Regions from separate parts of the Blautia difficilis genome, predicted to be linked through region 1. Evidence: predicted binding sites of a transcription regulator. Region 1 holds the regulator's gene; each other region holds the start of a gene.
The links. Region 1 encodes Rex, which represses fermentation and respiration genes when NADH is low (regulators of the CRP and FNR family bind a similar motif). Its sites were predicted from a motif close to ATTGTTAANTANTTAACAAT; they were not measured.
Positions count from the first base shown of each region.

Region 2: H8Z82_RS07905 (CoB--CoM heterodisulfide reductase iron-sulfur subunit B family protein) is a predicted target of Rex. The motif match lies at 1,570-1,589, and genes of this name have one in related genera.
Region 3: H8Z82_RS13830 (iron-sulfur cluster assembly scaffold protein) is a predicted target of Rex. The motif match lies at 1,456-1,475, and genes of this name have one in related genera.

Region 1 is NZ_JACOQG010000022.1:20,133-25,400, reverse strand. It holds gene alr (alanine racemase) at 1-746, opposite strand, end outside; gene H8Z82_RS12465 (NAD(P)H-hydrate dehydratase) at 823-2,322, opposite strand; gene H8Z82_RS12460 (redox-sensing transcriptional repressor Rex) at 2,452-3,099, opposite strand; gene abc-f (ribosomal protection-like ABC-F family protein) at 3,371-5,268, shown strand, end outside.
Region 2 is NZ_JACOQG010000010.1:9,831-15,098, reverse strand. It holds gene H8Z82_RS07915 (two-component system response regulator) at 1-222, shown strand, start outside; gene H8Z82_RS07910 (L-lactate dehydrogenase) at 505-1,452, shown strand; gene H8Z82_RS07905 (CoB--CoM heterodisulfide reductase iron-sulfur subunit B family protein) at 1,804-2,598, shown strand; gene H8Z82_RS07900 (4Fe-4S dicluster domain-containing protein) at 2,595-2,984, shown strand; gene H8Z82_RS07895 (4Fe-4S binding protein) at 2,991-4,979, shown strand; gene H8Z82_RS07890 (hydrogenase iron-sulfur subunit) at 4,970-5,268, shown strand, end outside.
Region 3 is NZ_JACOQG010000027.1:40,199-45,466, reverse strand. It holds gene H8Z82_RS13835 (GGGtGRT protein) at 1-569, opposite strand, end outside; gene H8Z82_RS13830 (iron-sulfur cluster assembly scaffold protein) at 588-1,280, opposite strand; gene H8Z82_RS13825 (TraX family protein) at 1,533-2,273, shown strand; gene H8Z82_RS13820 (LbetaH domain-containing protein) at 2,384-3,052, opposite strand; gene H8Z82_RS13815 (DNA topoisomerase) at 3,055-5,160, opposite strand; gene H8Z82_RS13810 (formate/nitrite transporter family protein) at 5,162-5,268, opposite strand, start outside.

The sequences.
Region 1 (5,268 bases):
TCCAGAACCGGAGACAATTTCACAATATCCCTTTCCACCTGAGCAGAAGGATAAATGCCATAGATCGTAATTCCCGCTCTGACAATGCTTAAATTTGCTTCCGGAATACGGATAATACCTGCACTGTTGGAGCAGTGGCGCAGAGGAATCTCAATTCCTGCCTCTGAAAGCAGACTGCAAAAATCCAGGTAACGCTTCAATTGAACCATGGCAGGGCTTCTGTCATACTCATCTGCCCTTGCAAAATGAGTAAACATTCCCTCGATCTCCAGCATGGGAAGTGCTGCGATTTTTTTGATTTCCTCCACGCTTGACGGCTCATCGGCAAAACCGATTCTGGTCATCCCCGTATCCAGCGCAAGATGAATATGTATGGTCTTTCCCTGAGACACAGCCTCTGCGGAAAGCTTTGCAGCCTCCTGGTATTCACACACAGCAGGGCGCAGATCATAGGAAACCAGCTCAGGGTAAAATTCCTCAAATACAATTCCCAGGATCAGGACAGGCTTGGTGATCCCTGCCTTTCTCAGAGCAATGGCCTCCTCTGCTGTAGCTGCAGCAAACCCCCAGATATAATCATAACCCTCTACCATATGGGCAATCTGCACAGCGCCATGACCATAAGCATTTGCCTTGATCACAGCGATCATTTTTGTGTCACTGGCAATATTTTTTCTCATCTGTCGGAAATTTTCCTCCACCGCATCCAGAGAAACCACTGCTTTTACTCGGTTACATTTTTCCATAATAATCTCTTCCTCTTTTTTGTATTCTTTATCTGTCCCACATTCCACCAAAGGAATTCCGGACACTCAAGATCTCTTACTGCATCTTCAGCACTTCAGGCAGAAACCGGATGATATCTCTGGCAGTCATGCCTCTTTCTCCCACATTCTCAGCTGCCATATCTCCTGCCAGTCCATGGATCAGTACTCCCAGAGCTGCCATCTGACCATAAGCAGGCTTTTTTTCTGCTGCCAGAAACATACATAAAACTCCTGCCAGTACACCGCTTAATACATCTCCGCTGCCTGCAGTAGCCATGCCAGCATTACCACTCATGTTCAGATATTTTTTTCCTTTCTCAGAAGCCACTACTGTACAGGCATCCTTCAGGACACATACGGTATGAGTTTCTTCTGCATACAGAGAAGCAGTCTCTGCTAGGTTCTCCCTGATCTCGCCAATGCTTTTCCCGGTCAGACGGCTCATCTCTCCCAGATGGGGAGTGAGGATCACCTGTCCGCCCAGATATTTCTTCCATTCTTCATGCATTGCCAGCAGATTCAGTCCATCTGCATCCAGGATCACAGGCTTGCCACACCAGGCAGCATGAGACAGGAACCACTGCACCCTCTCTCTGCTTTCTCCTGACATTCCCAGCCCCGGGCCGATCACAAGCACATCACACCAGTCCAGCATTTCCTGATTGCTTTTCTCATTAAACTCGCAGGTAACCATAACCTCCGGAAGCTGTGTCTGAAGAGGAATCCTGTTCTCCTCTACAGTCTGAACCTTCACCATACCTGCCGAAGCTCTGAGCGCCGCAGCGCTGCTCAGGCAGGAAGCCCCGCACATTCCACGGGAACCGGCTACCAGAAGCACTTTTCCGAAAGTCCCTTTGTTTCCCCAGGGAATTCTGGAGGGCAGCATTGACAGATCCCCTTTCTCCAGATATGCCATAGAAGGCTCTCTGTCCTGATCCGCATAAATGCCTATATCTGCAACGATCAGCTCTCCTGCATACATTCTTCCCGGATAAAAGCACAACCCTCTTTTGCAAAAAGCAAAGGTCACTGTAAGATCTGCCTGAAATCCAATCCCCATCTCCTGGCCTGTATCTCCGTTGATGCCGGAAGGAATATCAACAGCCACCCGGAAAGCCCCGGACTGGTTCAGCATGTGGATGATTTCTGCATATCTGCCCTCTACAGGTCTGGACAGACCAACCCCAAAAAGGGCATCTACTATAATAGTATATTCATCCGGCTGCAGGTTATGCTCCAAAGGTACCTGATAATATTTGGCAATCTGTAGCTGCTGTCTGGCCTGATCTGTCAGCTTCTCTTCCTGGCCGGCCAGATAAATCCCGACTTTGATCCCCTTCAGATGGAGAAGTCTGGCAATGGCCATCCCGTCACCGCCATTATTGCCATTTCCGCACACCACCAGTACACGATCCTTGTTACACAGATATTTTTCCATAGCCTCCACTGTTTTCAGTGCAGCTCTTTCCATAAGTACCATACCCGGAACCACGGCAGATTCTATTGTGTTCCGGTCCAGCTCTTTCATTTCACCGGCTGTTACCACAGGTTTCATTCAGCCACCTCCTGTCATTGGAAACAGTATACACCTATTTTTTCAAAAAGAAAAGCTATGATCTAACGACCACAGCCATTCAAATCGTCACCGTCCGCTCTGTTGCCGGCAACTACATACGTACTATTATTACTGGTTCTCATGTTCCTTACGATATTCACTCAGATTATAGGAAAGGGTCATCAGACTCTCTGACAGATGTACATTTTCCACCATAACATCCTCCGGTGCATCCAGATCAATATGTGCAAAGTTCCAGATTGCCTTGATCCCGTTTTCTATGAGAATCTTCGCCATTTCCTTGGCCTTTGCCTTAGGTAAGGTCAGAATCGCGATCTCCACATTATTCTCTTTGAGAAAAAGTGGAAGGTCACTAAGCATCTGTATCTCAATTCCTCTCACTGCAATCCCCTCCAGCACAGGGTTTACATCAAAAATACCAACCAGCCGAAAACCGCGCTTCTCAAAATCTACATAATTGGCCAAAGCCTGTCCCAGATTACCGGCACCCAGAATAATCATCGGGTGTACTGTGTCAAGTCCCAGAATCTTACCGATTTCAGTATATAAATAACGTACATTATATCCATACCCCTGCTGTCCGAATCCACCGAAATTATTCAGGTCCTGACGGATCTGTGAAGCAGTCACGTGCATTTTCTTGCTGAGATCGTTGGACGAGATCCGTTCTACATTCTCCTCCATCAATTCTCCCAGATAACGGTAATATCGAGGCAAACGTTTGATCACCGCTTTTGAAATTTCCTTAGGTTCCACAAATATTCCCTCCTTATACATCCTAGGTCAATTATAACCAGATGTTATTTTATTGTCAAATTAAATTTGTACTTTATTTACAAATTTTTTTCATTAAATTTAGACTATCTGATAGAATGTGCAAAATTTCATCCAAATCATAAATAAAAACACTTTTTTTCTTTCAAAAACAGTCCGGTTCAGTTATAATAAATTCTGTATGTGTACATTTCAGCAGTGAAAGCGGATATTCGCAGGCTGCTGCAATAATATAAATTTCGGAGGAATTTGTATGATCCTATCATGTCAGAATATCTGCAAATCCTTTGGCGAGAAGGTAATCCTTCAGGATGCCAGCTTCCATATAGAGGACAGGGAAAAGGCAGCCCTGATCGGCAACAACGGTGCAGGCAAAACCACCCTGCTGCGTATTATCATCCACGAACTGTCCCCGGATTCCGGAAATGTTATTCTTGCCAAAGATAAAAGTATCGGTTACCTGGCCCAGTACCAGGATATCCATGGGCACCACACCATCTATGAGGAGCTGATTTCTACTAAGCAGCACATCATTGATATGGAAAACCGTCTCCGCTCCATGGAGCATGAAATGAAAACTGCTGCAGGGGAAGCCCTGGACAGCCTGATGAACACCTATACCAGACTGAGCCATCAGTTTGAGCTTGAAAATGGTTATGCATATAAAAGTGAGATCATGGGTGTATTAAAGGGACTTGGCTTTACAGAGGAGGACTTCGAAAAACAGATTGAAACTCTTTCCGGCGGTCAGAAAACCCGGGTTGCCCTAGGCAAGCTTCTGCTCTCCAATCCTGACATTCTCCTGCTGGATGAGCCCACCAACCACCTGGATATGGAAAGCATTTCCTGGCTGGAAACCTATCTGCTGAATTATCCGGGAGCTGTTTTCATTGTATCCCACGACCGTTATTTCCTGGATAAGGTTGTCACTAAGGTAGTAGAAATTGAAGCCGGCAATATGCGGATGTACAGCGGCAATTACTCTGCCTACGCTCTGAAAAAAGCCCAGCTCAGGGATGCCCAGTATAAAGCTTACTTAAATCAACAGCGGGATATTAAGCATCAGGAGGCGGTCATTGCCAAGCTGAAATCTTTTAACCGCGAGAAATCTATCAAACGTGCCGAAAGCCGCGAAAAAATGCTGGATAAGGTGCAGCGGATTGAAAAGCCGCTGGAGATCCAAAATCAGATGCGGATTTCCCTGGAGCCCAGATACATCAGTGGAAATGATGTACTCACTGTGGAGGATTTATCCAAAGCTTTTCCCGGACAGACTTTGTTTTCCAATATTTCTTTTGACATTAAGCGCGGGGAACGGGTAGCTCTCATCGGCAATAACGGTACCGGCAAAACTACCATGCTGAAAATCCTTAACGGTCTGGTAGATGCTGACAGCGGACGCTTTGCTCTCGGCTCCAAGGTACAGATCGGATATTATGATCAGGAGCACCATGTACTCCACATGGAAAAAACTATTTTCCAGGAAATTTCAGACACTTATCCAACGCTTACAGAGACAGAGATCCGAAATATGCTGGCAGCCTTTCTCTTCACAGGGGATGACGTATTCAAGCTGATCTCCACCCTTTCCGGTGGTGAGAGAGGCCGTGTCTCCCTGGCAAAGCTTATGCTGTCAGAGGCCAACTTCCTGATCCTGGATGAGCCTACCAACCATCTGGACATTGCCTCCAAGGAAATCCTGGAGGAAGCTTTAAACAGCTATACCGGTACTGTACTCTATGTCTCCCATGACCGATATTTTATTAACCAGACAGCTACCAGGATCCTGGATCTGACCAACCAGGCCATTGTAAACTACATTGGTGATTATGATTATTATCTGGAAAAGCGGGAAGAACTTACAGAAAAATATGCTCCGGCCGCAGCCCAGGCTGAAGCAGAGGTCAAACAAGCCTCAGACAACAAGCTTTCCTGGCAGCAGCAGAAGGAAGAGCAGGCGCGGCAGAGAAAACGCGAAAACGAATTAAAGAAGGTGGAAGCCCGGATCGAAGAACTGGAAACCAGAGATAAGGAAATCGATGAAACCATGGTTCTCCCGGAGATATGCACCAATGTGGCAGAATGTGCCAGATTAAGCAAAGAAAAGACAGCCATCACAGAAGAACTGGAGGGCTTATATGAAAAATGGGA
Region 2 (5,268 bases), on a different contig from region 1:
AAGCTGATAGATTATATTGAACAGCCAAAGGGAAAAAAGGTGGTGCAGCAGGTAATTTCCCTTGCTCATGGACTGGATATGAAGGTGGTTGCAGAAGGCGTTGAAAACTCCGGTCAGGTTCAATTGCTGAAAGAGATGAAATGTGATGCCATCCAGGGCTTTTATTATTCACGTCCTCATCCGGAAGAGCAGTTTACTGCAATGGCAGACCAGGAGATATGAAATAGGGTTTGACTTTATAGATGATAGAATAAAGTCAAACCCTGTTTTTTTTGCCCCAGTATTTGCGAATGATTGTGAAAAACATAACAAAACAAAAGAAAAAATTGAAAAAAAGTCATCAAAAAGCTATAAAAATAAAATTTAACACTTTATTTGATAAAAATAACTTGTTAAATGATTGACGATGTGATATGATTTTCAAGACCACTATTGTACATATCTAGATACAATATCATCAAGATATGGCTGAAAATTTATCAGGAAAAAAGGAGTATTAAGGTTATGAGCAGTAAAATTACTATCATTGGTGCCGGCAGCGTCGGGTCTACAATTGCGTACACTTTATCAAGCCAGGATATCGCATCTGAGATTGTTCTGATCGATATCAACAAACAGAAGGCAGAGGGTGAAGTTCTTGATATCATTCAGGGAACCTGCTTCAGAGATCCAATCTCTATTATTGCCGGTGATTATGAAGATGCAAAGGATTCCGATATTGTGATCATCACCTCCGGTATTGCGCGTAAGCCTGGACAGACAAGACTTGAGCTTACACAGACAAATGTAAACATCCTTAAATCCATCACACCGGAGATCGTAAAGGCAGCACCGGATGCTCTTTATCTTATTGTAAGTAATCCTGTTGATATTATGACTTATGTCTTTACAAAGATTTCAGGACTTCCGGAAAACCAGATCCTTGGTTCCGGTACCATTCTCGACTCAGCACGTTTGCGTTGCGGACTTTCCCAGCATTTCCAGATTGCGCAGAGTAACATTCATGCCTATGTATTCGGGGAACATGGAGATACCTCCTTTATCCCATGGACCGGTGCCTATATTTCAGGCGTAAGTGTAGATGAATACTATGAAATTGAGAAAAAACTGGGCAAAGATATTGAACCTGTGGATAAAGAGGCTATGCTTCAGTATGTACAGAAATCCGGCGGACAGATCATTTCCAAGAAAGGTGCAACCTTCTATGCGGTATCCTCTTCCGTCTGTAAACTCTGCAGCCTTCTTGTATCTTCCTCAGAATCTGTCTCCACAGTATCCACTATGATGCATGGAGAATATGGAATCGAAGATGTCTGCCTCAGTACCCTGACTCTGGTAGGACCAAATGGCGTGCAGGGTAAAATTCCTATGAGAATGAACAAAGCAGAGATTGAACAGCTGCAGAAGAGTGCAGACGCACTGAAAGAGATTATTGCTCAGCTTGACCTTTAAAAATAAAAGTCCAAAAGGAAGTGGGAAATCCTGCTTCCTTTGGATTTATATTTCGTCAGAATCAATTAAAAGATTGTTTGTAAAATAACAAAAAAAGAGAAAAATCAGAAAAAAATACTTGTTAAATTGTTATCAATATGATATGATGTTTTCGGAAATCGAGCTGATACACTCCTTTAATGCGGAGGAAGGGTGTGCAAACTCTTTTATTTTCTATGTCTCAACAAAGATATAAAAAGTAATTGTATTAGACTTGATTTATATTTTTGTCTATATATCGTTAAAAAAAAGACAAAGAATCATATGATTATCACTATTTACCTGAACAACTAAGAAAGGATAATGTTAAGTATGAAGTACAGTTATTATCCGGGTTGTACCCTGAGAAACAAGGCGAAAGATCTGGACGAATATGCCAGAGCCAGCGCCAGAGCACTTGGGTTTGAACTGGAAGAGATCGAAGACTGGCAGTGCTGCGGAGGTGTTTATCCTCTGGGAACTGACGAGATTGCTACGAAGCTTTCTTCTGTACGTGCTCTTAATCAGGCCAAAGAAAAGGGCCAGGATCTGGTAACAATCTGCTCTGCCTGTCATCACGTGATCAAACGTGTCAATGATGATATGAAAAATGTGGAGGATATCCGCACCAGAGCAAATAATTACATGCAGCTTGATGAGCCTTATGAAGGCGAGACAACAGTGCTCCATTATCTGGAAGTACTTCGCGACAAGGTCGGTTTCGACAAGCTGAAAGAGAAGGTAGTAAACCCGCTTACAGGAAAGAAAATCGGAGCCTATTACGGATGTCTCTTATTACGTCCGGGCAAGATCATGGCTTTCGATGATCCGGAGAATCCAACTATCATGGAAGATTTCATCCGCGCACTTGGTGCAGAACCGGTGATCTATCCATATAGAAATGAATGTTGCGGCGGTTACATTTCTCTCAAAGAAAAAGAAATGTCCCAGAACATGTGTCAGAAAATAGAAGACAGTGCCCAAGGCTTTGGCGCAGATATGCTGATCACAGCCTGTCCATTGTGTAAATATAATTTAAATAAAAACGCTTCCAGCGAACTGCCTGTATATTATTTCACAGAGCTCCTTGCAGAAGCCCTCGGAGTAAAAGAGGAGGTGGCAAAATGAGAAACCAGCATTCAGCAGCAGAAAAGATCAAAGAGATCTCCGGAACCAATCCGCTGAAATGTATGAAATGTGGAAAATGTTCTGCTACCTGCCCATCTTTCAATGAAATGGATATCAAGCCACATCAGTTTGTATCCTATGTTGTAAATGAAGATATCGAAGCACTTGTCAATTCAAAGTCTCTCTGGAAATGCCTTTCCTGCTTCGCCTGTGTAGAGCGTTGTCCAAGAGATGTAAAACCGGGAAAGATCATCGATGCAGCAAGACAGTTAGTTGTCCGTGAAAAAGGCGGCGATTATCTGAAAGCAGATGAGATACCACAGCTTCTTGATCCGGAACTGCCACAGCAGCTTCTGGTAAGTGCATTCAGAAGATACAGGAGGTAAGCCAGCGTGCAGAGAATTGGTGTATTTGTCTGTCATTGCGGAAGTAATATCGCCGCTACGGTAGATGTAAAAAAAGTTGTTGAATTAGCTGCCAAAGAGCCGGGTGTCGTTCATGCAGAAGACTACCAGTACATGTGCTCAGAAGCAGGCCAGGCTAAAATTCAGGAAGCCATTAAAGAGAAAAACCTGACAGGCGTTGTTGTCTGTTCATGCTCTCCACGTATGCATGAGGCAACATTCAGAAAAGCAGCTGAAAGAGCTGGCCTGAATCCATACATGGTGGAGATTGCAAATATCCGTGAGCATTGTTCCTGGATCCACAAGGATATGGAAGAGGCTACAAAGAAGGCCGTGATCCTTGCCAGGGCAGCAATCGCAAAAGTAAACTTAAACACACCTCTTCAGCCAGGAGAGAGCCGTGTTACAAAGAGAGCCCTGATCATCGGCGGCGGTATTGCCGGAATCCAGACAGCCCTGGATATCGCAGATGCAGGATATGAAGTAGATATTGTAGAGAAAACTCCAAGTATCGGCGGAAGAATGTCACAGCTTGACAAAACATTCCCTACACTTGACTGTTCTGCATGTATCCTCACACCGAAGATGGTTGAGGCAGCAGCCCATGAGAAGATCAATATCTATACATACAGTGAAGTAGAACATGTCAGCGGTTTCGTAGGTGATTTCACCGTTGATATCAGAAAGAAAGCAAGAAGTGTAAATATGGACAAATGTACAGGCTGCGGTGTCTGTCAGGAAAAATGTCCGTCCAAGAAGATCCCTAATGAATTTAACAGAGGATTAAACAACAGAACTGCTATTTACACTCCGTTTGCACAGGCCATCCCAAATGTTCCGGTTATTGACCGTGAGAACTGTATCAAGTTTAAAACCGGAAAATGTGGTGTCTGCTCCAAAGTATGTCAGGCAGGAGCCATTGATTACGATCAGCAGGATGAGATCGTAACACAGAAATACGGTGCAATCGTAGTTGCTACAGGTTTTGATACCATCAAACTTGATAAATATGATGAATATGCGTACAGCCAGAGTAAAGATGTTATCACATCCCTGGAACTGGAACGTATCATGAACGCAGCAGGTCCTACAAAAGGACACTTAGAGCGTCTTTCCGATGGAAAAGCTCCGAAGGAACTGGTATTCATCCAGTGTGTTGGAAGCCGTTGCTCCGATGACAGAGGAAAACCATACTGTTCCAAGATCTGCTGTATGTACACAGCAAAACATGCAATGCTGATCCGTGATAAATATCCGGATACAAATGTAACCGTATTCTATATTGATGTCCGTACTCCAGGTAAAAACTTCGATGAGTTCTACAGAAGAGCCGTAGAACAGTACGGCGTAAACTACATCAAAGGCCAGGTAGGAAAAGTTATTCCACAGCCGGACGGAAGCCTTCTTGTACAGGGATCTGACCTGATCGACAACAAACAAATCCTTAAGAAAGCAGATATGGTCGTTCTTGCAACAGCCATTGAACCGAACCCGGATGTTCGTAAGATCGCTACTATGCTTACAGCAAGTATTGATACAAACAACTTCCTCACAGAAGCCCATGCAAAACTTCGTCCTGTAGAATCTCCTACAGCAGGTATCTTCCTTTCCGGTGTATGCCAGGGACCGAAAGATATTCCGGAGACAGTTGCACAGGCCGGTGCTGCAGCAGTTAAGGCAATCGGTCTTCTTGCAAAAGATAAACTGACAACTAACCCATGTACAGCAAAATCCGATGAACTGTTATGTAACGGATGTTCTACATGTGCAAATGTCTGCCCGTATGGAGCAATTTCCTATGAGGATAAACAGGTAAATGACCACGGTATCCGTGAAACAAGAAGAGTAGCCGTTGTAAATACAGCACTTTGCCAGGGATGCGGCGCTTGTACAGTAGCCTGCCCGTCTGGTGCTATGGATCTGCAGGGCTTTTCCAACAGACAGATTATCGCGGAGGTAGATGCAATATGTCGATAGAAACAAACGAAGAATTCAGACCTAAGATTGTAGCATTCTGCTGTAACTGGTGTAGTTACGCAGGTGCAGACCTTGCAGGAAGCAGCCGTCTTTCTTACCCGGCTGACGTAAAGATCATCCGTGTTCCATGTTCCTGCCGTGTCAATCCAATGTTCATCCTCCGTGCTTTTGAGAAAGGTGCTGACGGTGTGATCATGTGTGGATGTCATCCTGGAGACTGTCATTACAGCACAGGTAACTACTATGCAAGAAGACGTATGACACTTCTTTTCTCCATGCTGGACTACAT
Region 3 (5,268 bases), on a different contig from region 1:
TTTCTGAATACTTCTTTCACTTCGTTCTTGTATGGATCGTATTCTGTCTCTACATATGTAAAGCCATTGATACGGGAAATGATCTGAGCAGCATCTTTTCCAAGACCGTTCAGGATAACACGTAATGGTTTCTGACGAACTTTGTTAGCTTTCTCAGCGATACCGATAGCACCCTCAGCAGCTGCAAAGGACTCATGTCCAGCCAGGAAGCAGAAGCACTCTGTTTCTTCTTCAAGAAGCATTTTGCCAAGGTTACCATGTCCAAGACCTACTTTACGTGTATCAGCAACGGATCCAGGAATACAGAATGCCTGAAGACCTTCTCCGATAGCTGCTGCTGCGTCTGCTGCTTTCTTACATCCTTTTTTGATTGCGATAGCAGCACCTACTGTATATGCCCAGCAAGCGTTCTCGAAACAGATCGGCTGAATGCCTTTGATCTGATCGTATACATTAAGACCTGCGTCTTTTGTGATTTTCTCAGCTTCTTCGATAGAAGCAATGCCATAGCTGTTTAAAACAGAATTGATTTTGTCAATTCGTCTCTCATATGATTCAAATAAAGCCATTTCCTGTTACCTCCTAAATTATTCTTTTCTTGGGTCGATAATTTTAACAGCGTCTGCAACACGGCCGTACTGACCTTTTGCTTTTTCCCATGCAGTATTCGGGTCATCGCCTTTTTTGATGAAATCAGTCATTTTTCCAAGGCTTACGAACTGATATCCGATAATCTCATCATCTGCATCAAGAGCAATACCTGTTACATAACCTTCTGCCATTTCAAGGTAACGAGGTCCTTTTTTCAGAGTTCCATACATTGTACCAACCTGAGAGCGAAGTCCTTTACCAAGGTCTTCGAGTCCAGCGCCTACAGGAAGTCCGTCTTCTGAGAATGCAGACTGTGTACGTCCGTAAACGATCTGAAGGAAGAGTTCTCTCATAGCTGTGTTAATCGCATCACAAACTAAGTCAGTGTTCAGTGCCTCCATAACAGTAAGACCCGGAAGGATCTCAGAAGCCATAGCTGCAGAGTGAGTCATACCTGAACATCCGATAGTCTCAACCAGTGCTTCCTGGATGATACCTTCTTTAACATTTAATGTAAGCTTGCAGGCACCCTGCTGTGGTGCACACCAGCCAACACCGTGTGTAAGACCGGAAATGTCTTTGACTTCTTTTGCCTGTACCCATTTAGCTTCTTCTGGGATTGGAGCGGCGCCATGATGAACGCCCTGTGCAACTGGGCACATTTCTTCTACTTCGCGTGAATAAATCATTGTAAAACTCCTTTCAAGTATAGATTAACTTCATGTTGTTATACCCGGCACTGTACAGAACTGCTGAATGAACTGTACAGGGTAAATCTCTGAGGTCTGCTGAATGACTTCAGAGGAGTATGCCTAACAACCTAGTGTTATTTTCTCACAAAAGTGCTGATTCGTCCAGTCATAAATTGTAAAATTTTTAACCATCTTTGATTTTTTTGTGGTAAAATAGTTCTAATTTCTATTAATGAAGGGATTTCTATTATGACGACAAGGTTACCTGCTTCCTTTCTCCCTGAACGATTTCGGGTTCTGAATGGAAGTGCTTTAAAATTAATCGCCATCACCCTGATGCTCATTGACCACACCGGTGTGATGATTCTGTACAATTACCCCGCCACAACTGCAACTCTTTTCAGTTTCGGTGGTGTAGATTACAGCTGGTATCGAATTTTCCGGGATATCGGAAGAGCCGCTTTTCCAATTTTCTGTTTTCTGTTAGTGGAAGGATTTTTGCATACACATAATCGTAAGAAATATGGCCTGAATCTGTTTTTATTTGCATGTATCTCTGAGATTCCATGGAACTTCATGTTTACCAATACCTGGAGATATGAGAAGCAGAATGTATTTTTTACCCTGTTTCTGGGATACCTGGCATTCTGTGCGTTGGAATACTTCTGGGATAATCAGAAAATGCAGCTTGTCTGCGTACTGGCACTGCTGGCTGTCTCCGTATTCCTAAAGGCAGATTACGGATGGCGGGGATTTGTATTCCTGCTGATCATGTACTGGTTCCGCAACGACAAAACAGCTCAGGCCATCATCGGAAGCTGCTGGCTTTACTACGAATGGAAGGCATGCTTTGCTTTTCTTTCCATTAATATGTATAATGGCGAACGTGGATTTATCAGAGGAAAGTTTTTAAAGTATTTCTTTTACTGGTTTTATCCGGTGCATATTGCCATTCTGGTAATCCTGAGGAAAGTTTTATTTCATATGTAATATCAATTACAACAGATGTCTTCTATATCTGACAGACAAAAAAATATAAAAGAGCAGGCTGTATGACTGAAATAATATCATTCCTACAGCCTGCCTCTTCTATTTTTTAATTATCTCTTTTCCACAACTTCTGTTTTTGACTTGTAAATATGATTTGCAGGTACGCAGCCTCTTACTGAAGAAAGCGGATAAATATTGCAGCAGCGTCCGATCACAGTTCCGGGATTTAATACGGAGCCGCAGCCTACTTCTACGTTATCTCCAAGCATGGCGCCAAATTTCTTCAGACCTGTTTCAATCTTCTCCTCACCATCTTTTACAATTACCAGTTTCTTGTCAGATTTTACATTGGAGCAGATGGAACCTGCGCCCATATGGGATTTGTAACCAAGAACTGCATCACCTACATAATTGTAGTGCGGAACCTGTACCTTGTTGAAAAGTACAGCATTCTTTAATTCTGTAGAATTACCTACTACCGCACCCTCACCTATGATCGCTTTTCCACGGATAAATGCACAGTGGCGTACTTCTGCTTCTTTACCAATAATAACCGGACCGTTGATGCAGGCCGTAGGTGCTACTTTGGCACTTTTTGCGATCCATACATCTTCTGACGGGTGGTCGTATTCTTCCTCACTTAAGGTCTGTCCCAGTTTCAGAATGAAATCTCCGATCTCCGGTAATACTTCCCATGGATAGTTTTTTCCTTCAAATAAATCCTTTGCGATTGTTTCGTTAAGATCCAGAAGATTTGCAATTGTATAATCTTTTAACATTTTTATTTTCCTCTTTTCTTTCCTGCCGGTTCTTTATAGTTCACTGCTGCAGCATCAAAGAAGCGCCGCAGATAAGCCTGATAATTATTCTTTTCCACCTGCTGGGTCTGAATACGCACAAAATGTTCCAGCTTGTCCATGTATTCCTGTTCTGTAATGCTTCCCTCTGCCACATAATTAAGTCCTTTTTCCCAGCTGGCAGTCAGTTCCGGATTCAGAAGCTGCCGGATAGAGCAGTTTACCACATCAAAGATCATCTCTCCAAGAAGTGTCGGAGTGATGACCTGGGTTTTCTTGTTCAGTGCCAGATATTTGATATTGCACAGCTTCTTAAGAATCTCTGCTCTGGTGGCACTGGTACCAATTCCGCAGCTCTTGATCTGAGCACGTAATTCCTCATCCTCAATAAGCTGTCCGGCATTCTCCATTGCAAGAATCATGGAACCGGAATTATAACGCTTTGGTGGTGATGTCTCACCCTCCTTAATACTCAGGCTGTCCACGGAAAGTATATCACCTTTTTTCAGATTCTGCAATGCGGTAAGAAGGCGGGTATCACATGCCATATCTTCTGAAGAATTATCTGAACCATTCTTTCCATTATCTGGATCAGAATCTTCATTTCCGTTATTCCCCGCCACACCGGTTCTGTTTCCGCCACTCATGGCATCTGCTACTTTCCGCTTCGCAAAAGAATTTGTGGCAACTTTTAAATATCCTTCATCCAACAGTACTTTAAACGAGGAAAAGAAGCTCTCATTCTGAATCTTTGTTACAAGGCTGACCTTCTGATATACAGCAGGAGGATAAAAAATACATACAAACCTTCTGACAATGGTCTCATATACACGCTGCGCAGTAAGAGAAACACCTCTTAATGCATTTAATCCCTGCCCTGTGGGTACAATTGCATAATGATCTGTAATCTGCTTATCATTAACATATCTGGTCTTTGCCAGATTTTTGTAATTTCCCTGTTCAATAATGTGCTGTGCGATTTCCGCTGTATGTTCATAATTTCGCAGCCCGGAAATATTCTTATAAATCTCCTTTGCAGCCGCAGTCGACAATACACGGGCATCCGTTCTGGGATAAGTGACCAGCTTCTTCTCATACAGTTCCTGTACGATTTTTAATGTCTCATCCGGACTGATCTTGAACAGCTTGGAGCACACATTCTGAAGCTCCGCCAGGTTAAATAAAAGCGGCGGATTCTTGTTCTCTTTTTTTCGCTCAATTTTCTCTACTGTACACTGTAGAGGCTGACTTACCGACAGCTCCTGTATCAGTTTTTCAGCATAGACTTTCTCTTTAAATCCGTTCTCTTTATACAGATAAGGAGTCTGGAAATATCTGCTGCCTTCCACAGCTCTCCATTCCCCCTCAAAGTTTTCTCCCTCAAGGGCAATGCTGCTGAGTACGCGGTAAAACGGAGTTTTTACAAATGCACGGATCTCACGCTCTCTTCGCACTACCATTCCAAGTACACAGGTCATAACCCGTCCTACGGAAATGGCCTGATATTTCGTATTTAAATAATTTGACACGCTGTTTCCATAACGCAGTGTCAGTACACGGGAAAAATTAATTCCCATGAGATAGTCTTCTTTCGCCCGAAGATAGGCTGAAGCAGAAAGATTGTCATAAACTGACAGATCCTTTGCCTCTCTGATTCCTCTCATAATCTCTTCTTCTGTCTGAGAATCAATCCAGACTCTCTTTTCTTTTTTTCCATGAACACCTGCCATCTGTGCCACCAGACGGTAGATGTATTCTCCCTCCCGTCCGGAGTCAGTGCACACGTAAATAGTGTCCACATCCTCACGGTTAAGCAGTCCTTTTACGATCTCAAACTGCTTCTGCACTCCGGGGATCACTTCATATTTAAATTCGCGCGGCAAAAAAGGCAGGGTATCTAAACTCCACCTTTTATATTTGATATCATATTTTTCCGGGTAGCTCATGGTAACCAGGTGTCCCACACACCAGGTCACCACACTGTCCTGAGATTCCAGGTAGCCATCCCGTCTTTGTCCGTTGATTTTCAAAGCTTTTGCGAATTCCTGTGCCACACTGGGCTTTTCGGCTATGTATAAAGCTTTTGACATATTATTTATCTGCACTCATCTTTCTAAGCGGCCATGCCAGTAATAAGGCACCACCCACCATATTTCCTAATGTTACAACTACCATGCTCTTAATCATGGCTCCGATGG